DNA from 2 places in the Gallintestinimicrobium propionicum genome. Region 2 is predicted to be linked to the other one. Evidence: a T-box and tRNA genes for the amino acid it is inferred to sense, from the RefSeq annotation. Region 2 holds a T-box; the other holds one or more tRNA genes.
What was found. A T-box is a leader RNA that pairs with one kind of tRNA and senses whether it is charged. The one in region 2 lies ahead of OCV62_RS07710 (valine--tRNA ligase), so its partner is inferred to be a tRNA-Val.

Region 1: it has a tRNA-Val gene. The T-box ahead of OCV62_RS07710 (valine--tRNA ligase) is inferred to sense a tRNA for this amino acid. The anticodon was not compared.

The regions. Positions count from the first base shown of each region.
Region 1 is NZ_JAOQJY010000004.1:68,541-78,414, forward strand. Features, by position in the region: gene ispF (2-C-methyl-D-erythritol 2,4-cyclodiphosphate synthase) at 136-672, opposite strand; gene OCV62_RS04365 (response regulator) at 704-1,414, opposite strand; gene OCV62_RS04370 (sensor histidine kinase) at 1,415-2,527, opposite strand; gene OCV62_RS04375 (hypothetical protein) at 2,645-2,791, opposite strand; gene OCV62_RS04380 (NCS2 family permease) at 3,489-4,847, opposite strand; tRNA gene OCV62_RS04385 (tRNA-Met) at 5,174-5,247, opposite strand; tRNA gene OCV62_RS04390 (tRNA-Val) at 5,260-5,332, opposite strand; tRNA gene OCV62_RS04395 (tRNA-Met) at 5,571-5,644, opposite strand; tRNA gene OCV62_RS04400 (tRNA-Val) at 5,656-5,728, opposite strand; gene OCV62_RS04405 (GNAT family N-acetyltransferase) at 6,009-6,620, opposite strand; gene OCV62_RS04410 (hypothetical protein) at 6,693-6,818, opposite strand; gene OCV62_RS04415 (S1 family peptidase) at 6,823-7,695, opposite strand; gene OCV62_RS04420 (glycosyltransferase family protein) at 8,020-9,874, shown strand, end outside.
Region 2 is NZ_JAOQJY010000008.1:40,994-50,867, forward strand. Features, by position in the region: gene OCV62_RS07675 (stage V sporulation protein AB) at 1-15, opposite strand, end outside; gene OCV62_RS07680 (stage V sporulation protein AA) at 30-656, opposite strand; gene OCV62_RS07685 (SigB/SigF/SigG family RNA polymerase sigma factor) at 843-1,580, opposite strand; gene spoIIAB (anti-sigma F factor) at 1,584-2,036, opposite strand; gene OCV62_RS07695 (STAS domain-containing protein) at 2,161-2,493, opposite strand; gene OCV62_RS07700 (tetratricopeptide repeat protein) at 2,685-4,094, opposite strand; gene OCV62_RS07705 (hypothetical protein) at 4,107-4,274, opposite strand; gene OCV62_RS07710 (valine--tRNA ligase) at 4,572-7,235, opposite strand; T-box leader at 7,468-7,751, opposite strand; gene trkA (Trk system potassium transporter TrkA) at 7,915-9,273, shown strand; gene OCV62_RS07720 (TrkH family potassium uptake protein) at 9,283-9,874, shown strand, end outside.

The DNA.
Region 1 (9,874 bases), on a different contig from region 2:
TGTTCCGCCTGCGCTGAGTAGGGTAGTGTCCCCTTTTCTTATTTTATGCAGCGAGCGAGGGCTTCGATGCCAGCTTTGACAGCTGCCCCAACGTTCCCGTCACTTTACAAAGATTGCGCCATGCGACAGGCAGACTTACTGCACGCCACAACCGCCGCAGCCGCCGCAGCCGCTGGTCACATTCTGGTCGTAGAGTCCCATCGGACTGTTTAACAGACAGATCGCCTGCGCAGAAATACCCTCTCCGGCTCCGGTAAAGCCAAGTCCTTCCTCGGTCGTCGCCTTTACATTGATCTGCGATACGTCGATTTTGAGCGCATCCGCCATGTTCTGGCGCATCTGATCGATGTGCGGGCGCATCTTCGGCGCCTGGGCGATGATCGTCGCATCGATATTTTCAATTAGAAAGCAGTGCTCTTCCAGCAGCTCCCCTACTTTCTGCAAAAGCAGAATGCTGCTGATTCCCTTATAGGCGGGATCTGTATCCGGAAAATGCTTACCGATATCGCCGAGTGCTGCTGCTCCAAGCAGGGCGTCCATCACGGCATGTACGAGCACATCCGCATCAGAATGTCCTAAAAGTCCCTTTTCATACGGGATTTCCACGCCGCCCATAATCAGTTTGCAACCCTCCTGCAATCTATGCACATCATATCCCATTCCAATTCGCATCTTTTCTTTTCCTCCTGTTTTCGCGTCTTGATCAGCCCTCCGGCTCGATCATCCGGTAGCCGACGCCGATTTCTGTAAAAATATACTCCGGCTGTGCCGGATTTTTCTCAAGCTTACGTCGGATATTCGCCATGTTGACCCGCAGAATCCGGTTATTATTTTCCATGTTTGGTCCCCAGATTTCCCGGATCATAAAATCATAGGTCAGAACCTTTCCCGCATAACGGCTCAAAAGGCTCACCAGCCGAAACTCATTCTGTGTCAGGTTCAGATCTAAGCCGCCCTTATAGGCACGATGTTTATCGTAATCGATCAGCAGGTCTTTCGCCTCAAAAACGCCCGTCATTCCACCTGCCGGTCCCTGATAGCCAGTTCTCGAATGACGGATCGCTGCCCGGATTCTCGCCAGCATTTCCGATGTTCCAAACGGCTTCGTGATATAATCGTCCGCTCCGAGGTCCAGTGCCTCCACCTTGTCCTTTTCATGGCTCCGCGCAGAAATCACAACGACCGGCATGCCCGACCATTTCCGAAGTCTGCTCAAAATTTCCATACCATCTATATCCGGAAGCCCAAGATCCAGAATCACCAGATCCGGACACTGGGATGTAATCAGGCTGTAGCCCTCCTCGCCGGTATCCGCCGAAATGACATCGTAACGGTTCGCTTCCAGAATTGTCCGGAAAAATTTGCGGATGCTTCGGTCATCCTCGATAATCAGAATTCTGTCCCTTACTTCCATTCAGGCTTCCTCCATCCAGTTTTCTTCCTGACAGGGCAGCCAGAACTGGATCCTCGCTCCCCTGTGCGCCGCCATATTTTCCGCCTTCATGTCGCCCTGATGCGCCTGAATAATGCTCATGCAGACCGATAGTCCGATCCCCATGCTCCGTTTTCCATCGCTCGCAGCATGATCGCCGGTCGGAAGCTGTCCTTCGAAAATAATCGGCAAAATCGCCGGATCAATTCCCTTTCCGTTATCCTCCACGCAGAACAGCACCCGTTCCGGCAGTTTTTGAACGGATATTCGTATTTTTGTGGTTTTTTTCCCATGTATCGCAGAATTTTCCATCAGGTTTACCAAAACCTGCTCCACCAAAATGCCGTCCATCGGAGCCATCACGACCTCCTCCGGCATGCTCGTTTCTACTTCGATCTGCGCAAACTGCTTCTGGAACTTCCCAACCGCCCCGCCTACGACCTCTTCTACGACCTCCCAGGTCGTCTGAAGCTGCGCACGATCCCCGTTAATTCGCGTGATCGAAAGCAGGTTTTCCACCATCCGGATCAGCCACCGGGATTCGTCGCGAATACCTTCTAAAAGCTCCACCTTCTCCTGCCGTCCCAGCGCGTCGTAATTGTCTAAAATTCCCGACGCGGATGCCTGAATTGACGTCAGAGGCGTCCGGATATCGTGGGACACTGCCCGCAACAGATTGGCGCGTGTCTTTTCTTTTTCCACTTCCAGACGTATCTGCTCCTGCCATTTAATCTGCGTCGTCAGCGCGCTCACCATAACCGCCGTCGCCAGCATCACCACAAAGGTCAGCGGATAGCCTGTAATCGAAAAATTCAACTCAAAGTACGGGTAGGTGAACACATAATTGACCAAAACCACCGCAGCCATCGCTGACAGAATCCCATAAACATATCCTTCCGTGAACCGCGCCACAATCACGACCGCAAGCACGAACAGCAGCGGCACATGCGTATCCGCCTCTGAAAAATGCTGCAGTGCCAGACATACAATCGTCGCAGCGCCCATAATGCCCACCGTGATCAGGATGTTTCTTAGGATCGTCCGCCCTTTTTGTTCCGGGTTCTGTTTTCGTTCTATCATATTCTTTCTCTGCATCAGTGTTCTCCGAATGCCTTTCTCTTCTGTATCTTACCATATCTTTCTGCAAAATGGGGAAAAAAATCCCGCCGGCGGACTGTCTCTATCTGCGGCGGGACTGCTTTTTGCAATTTTTTAAGCGTATAAGGATTTTCCATGAACAACCTTTCCGTATATTTTCTGTGCCAGCACCACAACCAGGCTCACGCACAGGTACAGGGTGGGAAGTCCGCCCAGAATTCCCATTACCACAAGCATAATCGCACCAAAAATCTGACTCATTTTTTCTTTACCCCGCTTTCTGCATATTCTCTCCGTAACGCTTTTTTGCGTGTCCGGGATTTCAAAAAGCATCATACCAAACCAGCTTTTTTTCTTCCATAGATTCGACACACCCTTAACATCTGCTTAGCTTTCTGCAGGCTTTCTTAGCGGCTTCTGAACAATCAGTTCCCCGATTATTTTTCTGTACATAAACCGTTCACAAAGTTTTCATCTTTCGGTCAGACTCCTGTCACATCTGACTTGTATGATAAGAGCATAGATAAAGAAAAACTTTTTCTGAAATACTTCTTTTTCATACCAGCCGGCAGGAGCACACCTGCCGGCCCTCCTTTTGTTATTCCATCGACAGTCACATAAAAAAGAATGTGCCTTGGCACATTCTCGCGCCGAGGCGCGGTTGCCTCGGCAACCATCTACCCTTGCGCCGAGTGCGCATCCTCGCGGAGTTTTTTTGTCGTATGGAAACGAAGTTTCCTATACGACAAAAAAGCCGTGTGTCCGGCACAGCATCTTTCGATGCCTGCCAAAACACACGGCTTTTTTATTCATGACAATAGAATGTTCGCGGAGCGTGCATTCTATTGTTGCAGCTGCAGGATAGAGGTTTTCTCTTATTCGCCGCCTTTTTCAAATCATTTCGAAGTTGTTCTCAGTATGAATTATGCTTCAGATTTTCAGTAAAGAATCCCGTATCTTACAGGAAAATGTATTTCAAAATAAACAGCACTGCCAGTACCCACATCAGAGGGGTAATCTTTTTTGCCTTACCAGCTACTGCATTCAGTACAACGAAGGAAATAACGCCGAACGAAATACCTTCAGAAATAGAATACATGAAGGGCATTGCAAAAATGCAGATGAATGCAGGAATTGCTTCCAGCATATCGCTCCAGTTGATCTTCGCTACAGACTGCATCATGAAGAAACCAACAACGATCAGTGCAGGAGCAGTTGCAAAGGAAGGAATTGCAAGGAAGATCGGAGAGAAGAACAGTGCCAGGATGAACAGTAATCCGGAAACAATAGAGGTCAGACCTGTTCTGCCGCCTTCTGCAATACCGGAAGAAGACTCTACGAAAGTAGTGATGGTAGAGGTACCCAGGCATGCACCAACGGTTGTACCTACAGCGTCAGCCATCAGAGCACCCTTGATGCCAGGCAGCTTGCCTTCTTTGTCCAGCATGTTTGCCTTTGTCGCACATCCGATCAGAGTTCCCAGTGTGTCGAAGATATCAACAAACAGGAATGCAAATACTACAACAACAAAGTTCAGAGATGCAATTGCAGAGAAATCCATCTTGAACAGGGTCGGTGCAACAGATGCAGGTGCGGAAATGATGCCGCTGGGGATCAGGCTGTAGAAACCAGCTTCTGCATTCGGAACATACAAGCCTGTCAGCTGACAGATAATACCCAGTACCCATGTGATCAGGATACCCAGCAGGATGTTGCCCTTTACGTTCTTGATCACCAGGAAGGCTGTGATCAGCAGACCAATCAGTGCCAGTACCACGGTAATGCCTTCGGACTGGAAGGTGCCTGCTTTTACAGAGCCATTAAAGGAGAACAGACCTACCAGTGTGGAACCATCCACTACGATATGTGCATTCTGCAGACCAATAAAGGTGATGAACAGACCAATACCAACAGATACTGCAACCTTCAGGCTCGCAGGAATCGCATTAAAGATTGCTTCACGCACATTTGTCAGGGACAGGATAATAAAGATAATACCCTCAACAAATACTGCAGTCAGAGCAACTTCCCAGCTGTAACCCATGCCCAGGACAACCGTATAGGCGAAGTAAGCATTCAGACCCATACCAGCGGAAAGTACGAAGGGCAGGTTAGCAAACAGTGCCATACAGAAAGAGCCGATTGCAGATGCCAGCGCAGTTGCTGTAAAAATAGCACCTGTATCCATTCCGGTTGCGCCGAGGATGCTCGGGTTAACCGCAAGGATATACGCCATGGTCATGAAAGTTGTGAGACCGGCGATGACTTCTGTCTTCACGTCGGTGCCGTGTTCTTTCAGTTTAAAAAAGTTTTCCATCGTTTATCTCCTCCTCATACTGATAACAAACAAGTCCAGTGTAACACAGTTTTCCGGATTTGGCTTTCCCTTTTTCATTTTTTTTTAAATTTTACCGAAAGCTGCATTATCACGTGATCCACATAGTTTCCTCGCGCCATTCGCAAAAGCGCATCTTCGATGCTTTTCGCTGCGCTACAACGCAGCTCCTTTTGCTCATGAATTGGCGCTCTCTTTTCAGCTTTCTGGTTACAGATTCTCATGCAAGCATGGAATCTGTAACCAGAAAGCTGCGAGTAAACTGGTAAAACAAAAACGCTCCGGATTTCTCCGAAGCGTTCCAATCATAGCGAGAGGGGGATTCGAACCCTCGACACTGCGGGTATGAACCGCATGCTCTAGCCAACTGAGCTATCTCGCCATAAAATAGATATGGGGCCTATAGGGCTCGAACCTATGACCCTCTGCTTGTAAGGCAGATGCTCTCCCAGCTGAGCTAAGACCCCATAATTTCTGCTGCAGGTGCATCACCTGCAACCGACTTTGTTAGTATACAAAACAATGCAGAATTTGTCAACAGTTATTTTCAAGTTTTTATTCTGCTGCTTTTTATGGCACGGCTCAGTTCACCGCATCCGTTCGCCCACGTGATTCCCCGAACGTTCACCGCGTCATTGGCGCAGCTCCTTTTGCTTGTGAACTGGTAAAACAAAACGCTCCGGATTTTTCCGAAGCGTTCTACCATAGCGAGAGGGGGATTCGAACCCTCGACACTGCGGGTATGAACCGCATGCTCTAGCCAACTGAGCTATCTCGCCACAAATATATATGGGGCCTATAGGGCTCGAACCTATGACCCTCTGCTTGTAAGGCAGATGCTCTCCCAGCTGAGCTAAGACCCCATAATTGTTTGTCGCTCTTCGCGACTGCTTGATTATAATATCAAAGGTTTCTGAAAAAGTCAATGGGTAATTTTATTTTTTTACAGTTCACACGCAGCTTCCCGGGTACAGATTCCATGCTTGCATGAGAATCTGTGCATGGGAAGCTACGAAGGGAGCGCCATTCTATGAGCAAAAGGAGCTGCGTAGCAGCGGAAAGCCTCGCAGAGGCGTTTTTGCGAATGGCGCGGGTGAACTGTAACTTTTCAGCAGTTCACTCGTAGCTTCCCGGGTACAGATTTCATGCTCGCATGAGAATCTGTGCATGGGAAGCTACGAAGGGCAGCACCATCATAATTTCATCCGCATAGCTTCCGTCCGGGAGCTTGAAGGCATTGGGCATTCTGCCGACCTCCTGAAATCCCAGCTTCTGATATAAATGGAGTGCACTGCTGTTGTCCGAAAATACGCCAAGCTCCAGCTGTTCATAGCCAGCCTTGCGCGCCAGATCAATCGCGCCGTTTATGAGCACCGTTCCCAGACCGGTATTCCAGTATTCCTGAACTACTGCAATTCCAAGGCTCGCCCGATGGCGCACCTTAAACCGTTCCCCGATGGGAAATATACCCACATTTCCAACAACACTTCCATCCTGAGTCAGTGCCCCCAGCATAAATGTCTGCTTTGATTCTCTCGTATTCTGCAGAATTTTTCGCTCGTTCTCCAGCGTATAAACCGCTTCCTCCGGAAGACGCATCAGAAAATGGGTCTCCTGTGCTGTTTTCTGTAAGTAAACCAGCATGGCTTCTGCATCTCCAGCATTCAGCTGCCGCACAAAAACCTCTCTTTTGTCCTTTAACACCAGCTTCCTTGCTGTCTCATAATACAGATCTGCTGTCATAGCTTTCCTCATTTCTGTACACATTTTTTGCGCATGTCGAGTTTGTGTCAAGTGCGCAGACACAAATCTCGCGATTGAAAAATTTTATTTTTCAATCTTTTCCTCCTGTCTGTGCTTCTGCTGCATCTTTATATCATGAACTTCGTTCATGATCGGCATTCGCCGTTCGCGATGAGCAAGCTTCGCCTGTTCCCGCTCACTTGCGCTCATTATATCACGAGCCAGCGCTCTGCGCTGCCAGTTCAATCAGACACTTCTGAAATTCTGTCAAAATCTCCCCATAGGGAACTGCCCAGCAGGTGCCGTAGGTATCACCACCGGAAATACTCCCAACCCAAATCCCATTCTGCGTATAAACCGCGCCGCCGCTTGAACCGTAACTCGTTTCCGAATAGAACTGCAGCACATTCTGACCCGGATTGTTCGGATAGATGACGGACAGCTGATCCAGAACGCCGATACAGCTGGCAGAACTCGGGCTGTCCAGAGAGCTCACGGCAACAAGTGCGTCGCCTGTTTTCATTCCAAGCGCGGACGCGTCCGTTCCGGCTGCCGGGGTAATCCCGCCCAGCACTTCCTCCGGCAGCTGGCTGTATTCCACCGTCAGAAATCCTGTGTCTGTCTCGGTGCTGCGATACAGCACAGCAGCGCTGCATCTTGTTCCGTCCGGCAGAATCACTTCTGTATGGTTATGTTTTAAGCAATGCGCTGCTGTCGCAATATAAATTCTGCTGCCGTCCATCACCAGCACCACGCCGCTTCCGTCCGACCGGCGGATCAGTCCGAGTTCATCTACATCACTGTAATTGATCACGGATACGTTATGAGATTTCGTCATGACGCCGACCACATCTGCGACTGGCTGCAGCGCTTTGGAAACCGTCTGTACCTGCTCCTGTGAGGTGAGCCGATGCAGGTTCGCCGCTTTCGTCCCATATGCCGGCGCACCGTAGTCAGAGGTTTCTGTACTTTCCGCCTGCGCTGCAGGCTCTGCCGCTGCTGCCGTCATCGGTACAGAGCTTATCATCATCGAAATTGTAAGCAGCAAACCCGCCGCTGTTTTCCAGACGTTCGTTTTCTGAATCATGAAAAGAAACCCTCCCCATTCTGCAGGAGTCTTGCCCAAGGCAATCGTATACCAGGCATCCGGTTCTGCCCTCCTGCAAAATCTGACCAAACTACTTCTTTTTCCCAATTGTCCTCTCTGCTGCCCTGCCTGTCAAGAAAAATTTGCTCTGTTGTGTTCCCATCCCGGCGAATTTGTTCCGGGCACTGCGTTCTTTCTTAAACTATCGCTTATTTTTGTTCGTCGAAGTCCACCAACAAATTGCTATTCAAGTTGAAAAATTTTTTAATTCCGCTATACTTACTGTTAGAAAATAGCTTATTTTATAACGAAAGAGGACATTTCATGCATACATCCAGAAAAAATCTATTCCTTTATCTTCCGATCCTGATTTTATTCCTGGCGTCGTTTATCTGGGTTTTGAAAGCGCCGGATCATTTTTCGTGGTCGGCGGATCTTTATCTGAGAAACGATGACACATCCGTCCTGTCCCAGCTTTTTTACAGCGACAATGACGAACTTTCGCAGGACAACTCCACTGATGGAACCCGGGACGGTAACATCGTCACCTTTTCCGGTCTGCCCGATCTGCGTAGTCTTACCTTATTTCGGTTTGACCCGACGAATACCCAGGAATCCTATCGCGTCACACACGTCGGCTTTTTTCTAAACGGAGAAGCTTTTTTCACAATGAATGCCGCCGATCTGGAAGCCCAGGCTTTCCCCGTCAACGCCTCCTGGCAGTTAAACGGGGAAGAGCTCGTTTTCACACCGCAAAATCCCGACAGCAGCTTTTTGCTTTCTGCTGACAGTATCCGGGAGGCTGCCGAAAATGCGGCTGCAAAGCTCCACGTTTTATATGTGCGCCAGCGCTTTTTCCTTGCCCTGTCCATCGCGCTGCTGCTCTGTGTGCTTTTATTTTTCCGCAATGGTATCGCTTCTTATCTGAAAACGTTGTTCCTGCCGGACAGCTCCGGGCACTTTGACTGGTTTGCCCTCATCAGCACGGCGGTGATTGCAGGTGCACTGCTCGTCGTCTGTATCATCGGTTTGTTTTCTGCCCTCGGTCTGCATCCCGACGAATGGGACGTCAAAGCCTGTCTGGATTACGGCATGACGCACTTTCTGCCGCCCGATATGCGGGATCCCGCTGTTGCTCAGACCTATAGCGGCTACGGTTACACCAAGCTGGAAAATTACACCTGGTACTTTTATCTTGCCGGAAAGATCGCCCTGCTTTTTAAAACGATGTTCTGCAGCCTTGCCTACTACCGCGTTCCGAACCTTTTGCTGTTTGCTGCCCTCGCCTTTTATTTTGTCCGGAATATCCGTCAGAAAAACTGGCTCATGGTCGCACTCGGAATCTGCGTCCAGTCCTGGTACATTTTTTCCTATACGACGGCAGATGCGCTGGATTTTACCATCGCTTTCGCGATCACCTGCCTGCTGTGCAACCCGCAGAGTCTGCTTTATCGCACCGTAGAAAAGAAAAAATTATGCCGGAGAGATATTCCTGCTTTTCTTCTTTTAGGGCTTTTGTTTGGCAACATCGCCCTCGGAAAGCAGTGCTATCTCGCGATTCTGGCGCTGTCCTTCTTCGTCCTTTTGCTGCGGCTGATCTGGCAGAAAGACCCCTTACAGAAAAAAGTGCTCTGGCGTAATTATCTGATTATTGTGGGCGTTTTTCTCGCCGTCTTTGCATTCCGGGCTGGCTTTGACATCGCGCACTACGGTACGGAAAAATCCCAGGTCAAGGAAGCGGTCGCCATCCAGTACGCCGACTACGACAAAAATCCGTCTACCCCGACCGAAGAGCTGAACCCGTCCTGGCATATGTACAGCCGCGGCTATACGCTTTCTGACGTCTTTGCCGAAAACCCGGACTGGTTTGCCATGAGCTACAAGAGCTTTTGCGGACTTTTACAGGATCACGATACCGGCGCGTGGTACTACTGGTGCATGGGGCTGCTCTATCTTACACTGTTTGCAGGAATCGGAATCGCCACGTTCCGACAACCTGACAATCTGCAGGGCAAAATCCGTTTTGTTATCTGCACGCTGCTGATGGTGGGTGAGCTTGCTGCATCCATTGTAAACTCCTGGCTGATCGAATCCATGGCTCAGGGACGCTATCTGCTGCCATGTATTCTGATCGCCGGATACCTTGCAAGCACCGTCCCGGAGCTGTTCCAGAAAAAAA
Region 2 (9,874 bases):
CTTCGATAAAATCACAATTTTCCCCCCTTTCAGACGTCCAGCGTCTTTTTTTCCCGATCTGCAGTTTCTGTCAATGCCTGATTGACGTCCGTTTCATATTTACGCATTTCCACTTCGATCGGTGTCGGATCGGACGTAATCCTCCTCCCACCGATATGGTTGAAAAACACCAAAATGCCAAGTGCCAGCCCGATCGAATACGCGATTTCCAGCGCTGTAACCGACTGCGGCTCCTGTCCGGTCAAAAGCTCGTAAATTTGCCCGAACACCTCGCGAATCCCGATGTCGTTATGAAACGCCATGATCGTAAACGCTGCGCCAAAAAAGCAGATGCAGCAGACAAAGACGATTTTGCACACCTGCCAGAAGCCCGGATAACGACTGACTTTTACCTGCTCCACCACCGTTTCCGGCGCGCCGATGCTTTCCACCTCCAGATTCGGATTGTCCTGCTGCAAAAGCGAAATCACAAAAAGCGCGCTAACCACCCGGCGCCCCTTATCTTTTTCCTCAAATCGGAAAACAGGAAGCGTTCTGCATCGATTCTGCACGCTTTGCGTTTTACAATATAATTTTCCAAGATCGCTGATATGCACGCTTTCACCGGACAGCTCTGCGTTTTGCTCAAGCTTTAAATACAGCACTTCTTTCGGCATCTGTATGTTCCTCCTGTTTCACACAGTATGCACCCGGGCAAAAAAAGTTATGCAGATCAGACGTTTTTTCTTTTTCGGGCTGTCTGCAAAAATCGTACCATCTGCCGCCAGCTGGTTCTACGCACTGCCCTGCTGCCATCGCTGCCGCCGAGCGCTTTCTACAGCTATGCAGTCCTCATCGCTGTCCTACACCCCCGACCGCTCTCGCATGCGGATCAGGATTTTCTTTTCCATCCGGCTAACCTGCACCTGGCTGATACCGAGTTTTTTGGCGATCTGGGCCTGCGTCTGATCCTCGTAGTAGCGCAGCCGGATCAGGATTTTTTCCTGTTCGGGAAGCTCGTCTATAAGCTGTTTTAACAGCATCCGGTCTACCAGCCGGTTCTTTTCTGCGTCCTCCCAGGTGTTGTCTGCAGACCGTGCCGCAAGCTGATCCATCAGCGCGATCTCTTTCCCATCCCCCTCATAGACCGGCTTTGACAGCGATTCAACCTCCCCGGCTGCAGCGACCGCCATGACCGCGTCTTCATAGGCGATTCCTGTTTTTTCACACAGCTCGCGCAGCGTCGGGTCGCGTCCCTCCTGCGTCTGAATGCGCGCAGCCTCCTGCCGCAGCTTATAATTCGCATCCTTTAATGACCGGCTGACCTTGACCGGTCCATCATCGCGCAGAAAACGCCGGATCTCTCCTGCAATCAGAGGAACCGCATATGTAGAAAATTTGACATCGTAGCTTAAATCAAAATGATCAATCGCTTTCATCAGTCCGATCGTTCCGGTCTGGAACAGATCCTCCGCCTCGTATCCCCGCCCTGCAAACCGTTTCACAATATGGTGAACCAGTCCCAGATTTTCTTCTATCAGTATTTTTCTGGCAGACGCATCTCCTGCCTGCGCCTTTTCGATCAATACTGATATTTCCATGTGCTACTCCTCTTCTTGATCCGGATCACTGACCCACGGCGCATTTCCCAGTTTTTTTTCCATAATCACACGCGTCCCCTTCCCCACGGTCGATTCCACCTCCAGGCAGTCCATAAACGCTTCCATAAAAGAAAATCCCATACCGGAACGTTCCAGATCCGGGCGCGTCGTGAACATCGGCTCCATCGCCTGTTCCACATTTTCGATCCCGCAGCCCTGATCGGTGATTTCCATTTTCAAAAGATCCTTTTCCAGCACACAGGAAATTTCAATCGTTCCTCCCTGCTCCTTATATCCGTGGATGACTGCGTTTGTAACTGCCTCCGAAACGGCAGTTTTGACGTCCTCGATCTCCTCCAGTGTCGGATTTAAGGGCGTCAAAAACGCCGCTACAGCAACCCTCGCAAAGCCTTCGTTTTCCGGCAGGGCTTCAAATTCCACTTTCATGTTATTCATGCTTTCCTCTCATTTCTGCGCACGCTTTTTGCGCATGCCGAGTTTGTGTCAAGTGCGCGCAGACACAAATCTCGCGATTGAAAAATTTTATTCATGACAATAGAATGCTCGCAGAGCGTACATTCTATTGTTTTTCAATCTTTTCTTCCTGATCTATCATCTCCACGATATCGCCGATGCCCGACATTTCCAAAATTTTCCGGATGCGCCGGTTGGCGTGAATTACATACACCTTGCCTCCAAAACAGGAAATCTTGCGGTAACGCCCCGCCAGTACGCCGATGCCGGAGCTGTCCATAAATTTTGTGTCGGAAAAATCAAACACGATGTGGCTGACGCTGTTGTCCAACATCATGTGATCCGCCCTCCTGCAGATCACGCTGCAACTGTGGTGGTCGATTTCTTCCGGCAGGCGGATCATCAGATAGTGATCGATAATTTTATAATCCTCTTCCATGCTACTCTCCTTTTTCTATATAAATTTCGTGCAGGCACAAACGGCTTGGGAACCTTAACCTTGAAATAGCTATCCCCGAATTGCCGCACGGCAATCTGCAAACATTCGGAATCCGTAGATAGCAAAAAGAGGACAAAAAGCCATTGTGCTTTTCATCCTCTTTCGTAAAATCCTTTTTAAATTGTCGCCTTTTAATTATCCAGCTGATCCAGCGCGCGCTGGGACTGGGTTGCTTTTTCCGTGTTCGGGAACAGTTCAATTACCTTCTGGTAGGTTTCCTTCGCCTGGCGCTTGTTGCCGTTGTCGCGATAGGAATTTGCCAGCGCATAAAGCGCTTCACTGTTCGTCTCATCATAGGAAACCGCTTTCGTCAGGTTTTCAATCGCCGTCTCATAATCCCCGGAACGATATGCCTTGTAGCCGGTGTCATAATAGTTCGCTGCAAGATCTGTGCCGGTGTCCTGCAAAAGCTGCTGATAGAGCTTGCGCGCCGCCTCGGAGGTATCGCTGCTCTCCATCGCATCGCGGCTGATCTTGTCCACCGCTTCAGAAAGCGCTTCGATATCGTCCGGCGTCTCCATATAGACACTTGCCGCATTCAACAGCGCTTCTACCGCGCTCATGCTGCCGTCCGCGCCGGACAGCTTGCCGTTCTGCGCCGTCAGCTCGTCATTTTCCTTAGTCAGCGTCTCTATCTGCTGATTTAAGCTGGAAATCTCTGCATTTTTGCGGTCGGCTTCTTCCCCGACTGCTGTCAGCTTATTGTTTAACTCCGTCTGTGCGATCTGTACCCGCGCAGGCAGGATCAAAAACCAGGATACCGCTACGCCAACCGCAAGGCCTGCGAGCGTTCCCCACAGCCACCCGAAGTTCTTTTTCGGTTCTATCTGGCTGATCGGCTGAATAATCGTCTCATTGCCGCTCTGGTATTTGACGACTTCCTCATCCTTTCCCTGTTTGCGGGCGAATCTCCCGTCGTCATCGGTTTTTAACGCAATGTCCACTTCATGCATATACCGAAGTGCCATCGTATTTGCGCAGTCGATCCGCAGGCAGCGGGTCAGCTCCTTGCGGGCTTTCTCCCAGTCCGCCGCATCCATGTACAAAAGCGCCAAAAGCAGATGTGCCTGTACAAAATTCGGATGGTCGGAAAGCACCTTTTTCAACTGAATTCTCGCCAGATCCTTGCTGTCCTGATAACAGTAGTTGAGCGCCTGATTATATTTCCGGCTCATCTGTGCAAACTCTTCCAGCTGCGTCGGGCTCTTCTGTACAGCGTTGATGTAATCATCCGCGATATTTTTCTCCGGGCGGAGGTTTTTGCTGATGACCCATTCACTCAGCGCCGGAACGGTCTCGCCCATTTCAAAATAAATCAATCCCAGGAGGTTTCTCGCCTCGATATGATATTTGTTGAATTTCAACGACAGCTTCAGACTCTCGATCGCACCGGAAAGATCCCGGACACCGGCTTTATCCAGACCGTCATTATAATAATAATTGGAAATGCTCAGAAGCTTCTTATATCTCGAAACATCTGCCCCGCAGTTCGTGCAGAAATTCTTTTCTGTCAGATCTGCTCCACAATTATAGCACTGCATATATTTGCTCCTTTACTCTTTCTTCCCGGCGGCATCGGCCATTTCTTTTTCCTGCTCTTTGACCATGTCTATCAGAATATCCGTAAAGTCTGTCATATTGTGGTTTATAATCACATCCTCCGCCTCATCGATTTCAAGGCTGGGATGGAACTTTTTCAATTCTTCTTCAAAGTTGATCATGCGCATCCTCCCGCTTATCTGCTCTTATCCTCATGGATTCAATACCATTATAATACGCAGGGCACACAAAAAAATCAATCTAATTTTTCCGGAAATTCAGGAAAGCACTTCGCATTTTCGCGTTTTTCCGTCAGAAACTGCGGACATGCTGCAATCCCGACCGGTTTACAGGAATGCAGCGTTGCATGAACAAAAACAGAGCGGCTCTGCTTTTGTTACAAAACCGCCCTGCACTTTCCTATTAATAAAAAACTTAATAAGAAAACCATATTTCGCTGAAAGCATGCATCTTCCCGCTTACTTGCGCAGCTGACCTAACCGTTCTTTTACCTGTTCCATCATCTGCGTGTATTTTTCCAGCTTGCCGCGCTCTTCTGCGATCTTGCTTTCCGGTGCCTTGCTCATGAAACGCTCGTTGTGCAGCATGCCATTTACTCTGGAAAGCTCGCCCTCGAGGCGCTTCTCTTCTTTTTCCAGACGCTCGATCTCTTTTGCAAGATCAACCAGCTCTGCAAATGGAATGTAAAGCGTTGCGTTCGGGATCACAACGGATACCGCGTCCTCTGCGATGCCTGTCTTGTCCGCCTGGCAGGTCACATCGGATGCGCTCGCCAGGGATGCAAAGAACAGCTTGCCCTCCTCAAAGGTATTTTGCAGCTCTTTCTGGTCGCTTACCACATAAACATGGGCTTTTCTGGAAGGCAGAACGTTCATGCTGGTACGGACGTTGCGGACGCCGCGGACAGCTTCCTTGAGGATTTCAATCTCCTGCTCTTCTTTCTCGAAGTGTCTCTCTTGCTGATAAACCGGCCAGGAGGAAATCATGATGGATTCCTCTTCGGACTGCAGGGTGCAGAAGATTTCTTCAGTAATAAAAGGCATATACGGATGCAGAAGTTTTAAAGCGTCGATCAGGACAGTTTTTAACGTCCACAGTGCAGCGTTCTGGCTGTCGGCATCGTCCGTCGCATACAGACGGGGTTTTACCATCTCAATATACCAGTCGCAGAATTCATCCCAGATAAAGTCATAAACCTTCTGTACGGCAACACCCAGCTCGAAGTTTTCCATGTTGTCGGTCACTTCTTTTACGACGTTATTCAGACGGGAGAGAATCCACTTATCGGCAGGCTCCAGATACGCAGACGCATCCGCAGGAACTTCCTTGCCTTCCATATTCATCAGGATGAAACGGGATGCGTTCCATACCTTGTTTGCAAAGTTTCTGTTCGCTTCTACACGCTCCATGTAGAAACGCATGTCGTTGCCGGGCGCATTGCCGGTGATCAGCGTCAGGCGCAGTGCGTCCGCACCGTATTTGTCGATGATTTCCAGCGGATCGATACCGTTTCCGAGGGATTTGCTCATCTTGCGTCCCTGAGAGTCTCTTACAAGTCCGTGGAACAGTACTGTTTTAAACGGCTTTTCGCCCATCTGCTCATATCCGGAGAAAATCATACGGATAACCCAGAAGAAAATGATATCGTAACCAGTTACAAGCACATCAGTCGGATAGAAATATTCCAGCTCCTTCGTCTTTTCCGGCCAGCCGAGGGTGGAGAAGGGCCACAGTGCGGAAGAAAACCAGGTATCCAGCGTATCGGGATCCTGTGTAAAATGTGTGCCGCCGCACTTCGGACAAACAGTCGGCTCGGTGCGCGCTACCACGGTTTCGCCGCAGGAATCGCAGTAATAAGCCGGAATTCTGTGTCCCCACCACAGCTGTCTGGAAATACACCAGTCTTTGATGTTGTCCGTCCAGTTGAAGTAGGTCTTTTCCATGCGTTCCGGAATCAGACGGATTTCCTTCTCCTGAACTGCTTTTACTGCGGGCTTGATCAGCTCGTCCATCTTTACAAACCACTGCTTTTTGATCATAGGCTCGATGGTCGTACCGCAGCGGTCATGGGTGCCGACATTATGGCTGTAGTCTTCGATCCGGACTAACAGACCCATATCATCTAATTCCTTCACAATGGCTTTTCTCGCTTCATAGCGATCCATGCCTTCGAACTTACCGCCTTTTTCATTGATAGTTGCATCATCATTTAAGATATTAATCTGCTCCAGGTTATGACGTTTTCCTACCTCAAAGTCATTCGGGTCATGTGCCGGAGTGATCTTTACAACGCCGGTACCAAATTCCATATCTACATAGGAATCCGCAACGATCGGAATCTGACGGTTTACAATCGGCAGCAGAACCTTTCTGCCAACCAGATGCTGATAACGCTCGTCGGACGGGTTAACTGCAACCGCACTATCGCCCAGCATGGTTTCCGGACGGGTGGTCGCAAATTCCAGAAATTCTGTCGTGCTTACCTCTCCGTTTTCATCGATCAGCGGATATTTGATATGCCAGAAATGACCAGCCTGTTCTTCGTATACAACCTCTGCATCAGAAATAGAAGTTTTGCAGACAGGACACCAGTTGCCGATTCTGTTTCCTTTATAAATCCAGCCTTTTTCATGCATGCGGCAGAATACTTCTGTAACAGCCTGATTGCTGCCTTCGTCCATCGTGAAACGGAGTCTGTCCCAGTCACAGGAGGAGCCCAGCTTCTTTAACTGATTGATGATTCTCCCACCGTATTCCTCTTTCCATTCCCAGGCGCGCTTTAAAAATCCTTCTCTGCCGAGGTCACGCTTATCGATGCCTTCTTTTTTGAGGGTCTCGATAATTTTAACCTCTGTTGCAATGCTTGCATGGTCTGTTCCGGGCTGCCAGAGCGCATTATATCCCTGCATTCTCTTAAAACGGATCAGAATATCCTGCATGGTATTGTCCAGCGCGTGCCCCATATGCAGCTGTCCTGTGATATTCGGGGGCGGAATGACGATGGTAAACGGTTTCTTGCTCTCGTCTACTTCCGCATGAAAATATTTCTTATCCAGCCATTTCTGGTACAGACGATCCTCAATGCCATGGGGATCATAGGTTTTTGCCAGTTCCTTGCTCATTGTTTCCTCCATTTTCATTTTTGCCGCTATAGGGCTTTGGGACGCCGAGAGAAAAAATCAGAAATCCTGCGAATGAAAAAGAATGTGCCTTGGCACATTCTCGCGCCGAGGCGCGGTTGCTTCGGCAACCATCTACCCTTGCGCCGAGTGCGCATCCTCGCGGAGCTTTTTTTATCATATGGAAACGAAGTTTCCTATACGATAAAAAAACGCCCTTCGACAGAAAACTCTGTCAAAGGGCGTCTGAATCCAAACGCGGTACCACCTTTGTTTTCCGGAAAAACTGATCTGCTGCAGAGACTGCGCCGCCAGCTGTTTCGGAATCTTGTCGCGGTCATTCCTCTAGAACCGCTGTCCGATAACGGGGACTACCGTGAAAGCTTACCACGCAGCTGCGCATTCAGCTCTCCGATTCCAAAGCCACATTCCGTTCTCCTTTGCTCAGGTCTCCTTTCAGCGATCCGGGACCCTCTCTGTCAGCCGGGTAAACGTACTCTTCTTCTTCCTCATCTTTGTCCGTGTACTATGTACACTATAGGGAAGAATTAAATTTTTGTCAAGAATATTTTTTGCAATTGCAATAAATTTGCGTCGTGCTATAATGAGTGCTAGTGAGTGGGAGTAGTCCCTATCTGCTCCTTACACACGACGAATAACAAGTTCAAAAGATGAGGCTAACATGAAAATTATTATTATTGGCTGCGGCAAGGTCGGCCTGACACTGGCGGAACTGCTTTCCGCTGAAAAACACGATGTCGTACTGATAGATGAATCCTCCCAGAAGCTCTCCTCCATCCCGGAAGAGCTGGATGCTCTGCGCATTCTTGGAAACGGTGCCAGCGTCAATATCCAGCAGGAGGCAGGCGTTGAAGAAGCCGATCTGTTAATTGCAGTGACCGGTTCCGACGAATTAAACCTGCTCTGCTGCCTGATTGCCAAAAAGGCGGGCAACTGCCATACCATCGCCCGCGTCCGCAATCCGATTTATAATAAGGAAATCGGATTCATCAAGGAAAAGCTCGGCATCTCCATGATTATCAATCCAGAGCTGACCGCTGCAACGGAAATTTCCCGTCTGCTGCGTTTTCCCTCCGCGATCAAGATCGACACCTTTGCAAAAGGACGCGTGGAGCTGTTAAAATTCCGCATCAAACCGGAGTTTCACTTAAATAACATGCCGGTCAGCCAGATCGGCTCCCATACAAACAGCGATATTTTAATCTGCGCTGTAGAGCGCGGCGACTTGATCGCGATCCCGGATGGTAATTTTATCCTGCGGGACAACGATCTCTTGTCCATCATCGCTTCCCCGCAGAATGCCTCCACCTTTTTCAAGCACATCGGCTTTAAAACCGGTCAGGTCAAAAACGCGATGATCGTCGGCGGCGGAAAGCTCGGCTATTACACAGCAAACCTCCTGCAGACGATGAATATCAACGTCCGCATCGTGGAAAATAACCGCGACCGCTGCGAACAGCTGAGCGTGCTTTTACCTGATTCCACCATCATCTATGGAGACGGAACGGACAAGCAGCTGCTGTTGGAAGAAGGTCTTTCCGAAGCGGAATCCTTTTTGACCTTAACCGGTCTGGATGAGGAGAATATCCTGCTCTCTCTGTTCGCCAAGGCAAACTCCAACGCAAAACTCATCACAAAGGTGACAAAAATCGCCTTTACCGAGATTATCAACAACCTCGATATCGGCAGCGTCATTTATCCTAAGCATCTGACGGCAGACTATATTTTACAGTATGTCCGCGCGATGTCCAATTCCATCGGCAGTAACGTCGAGACGCTGTATCAAATTCTGGACGGACGCGCAGAGGCGCTGGAATTTGCCATCCATGATACCTCTGCCGTCACGGATATTCCGCTGGCAGAGCTGAAATTAAAGTCCAACCTGCTGATCGGCAGCATCAACCGAAAGGGTAAAACCTGGATTCCCCGTGGTCAGGATACGATCCAGGTCGGTGACACTGTCATCATCGTTACCACTCAGAAAGGTCTCGGCGATATCCTGGATATCCTGAGAAAATAGGTACGCCCGATGAACTATTCTATTATTTTTTATATTATCGGCTGGATTTTAAATCTGGAAGCGGCCTTTATGCTTCCCTCCTGTCTGGTAGCCCTGATCTATCAGGAAAACAGTGGTTGGTCACTCGTTGCTGCTGTCCTGTTATGCCTGCTGATCGGTCTTCCTTTGGTTATAAGGAAGCCGAAAAACCGTGTATTCTACCTGCGTGAGGGGTTTGCCACGACTGCACTTTGCTGGATCGTATTAAGCTGTGTCGGTGCACTTCCCTTTGTACTTTCCGGTTATATTCCCAATCCGGTCGATGCGCTGTTTGAAACCGTTTCCGGCTTTACAACAACCGGTGCAAGCATTCTGACAGACGTGGAAGCGCTTCCTCACTGTCTGCTGTTCTGGCGCAGCTTTACGCACTGGATCGGCGGTATGGGTGTTCTGGTCTTTTTGCTGACTCTGATTCCCCTCACAGGCGGCAGCCATATGAACCTGATGAAGGCAGAAAGCCCGGGTCCCTCCGTTACCCGTCTGGTTCCGAAGGTAAAATCCACTGCAAAAATTTTGTACATGATTTACATTGTCCTGACAATTATTGAGATTTTCCTCCTGC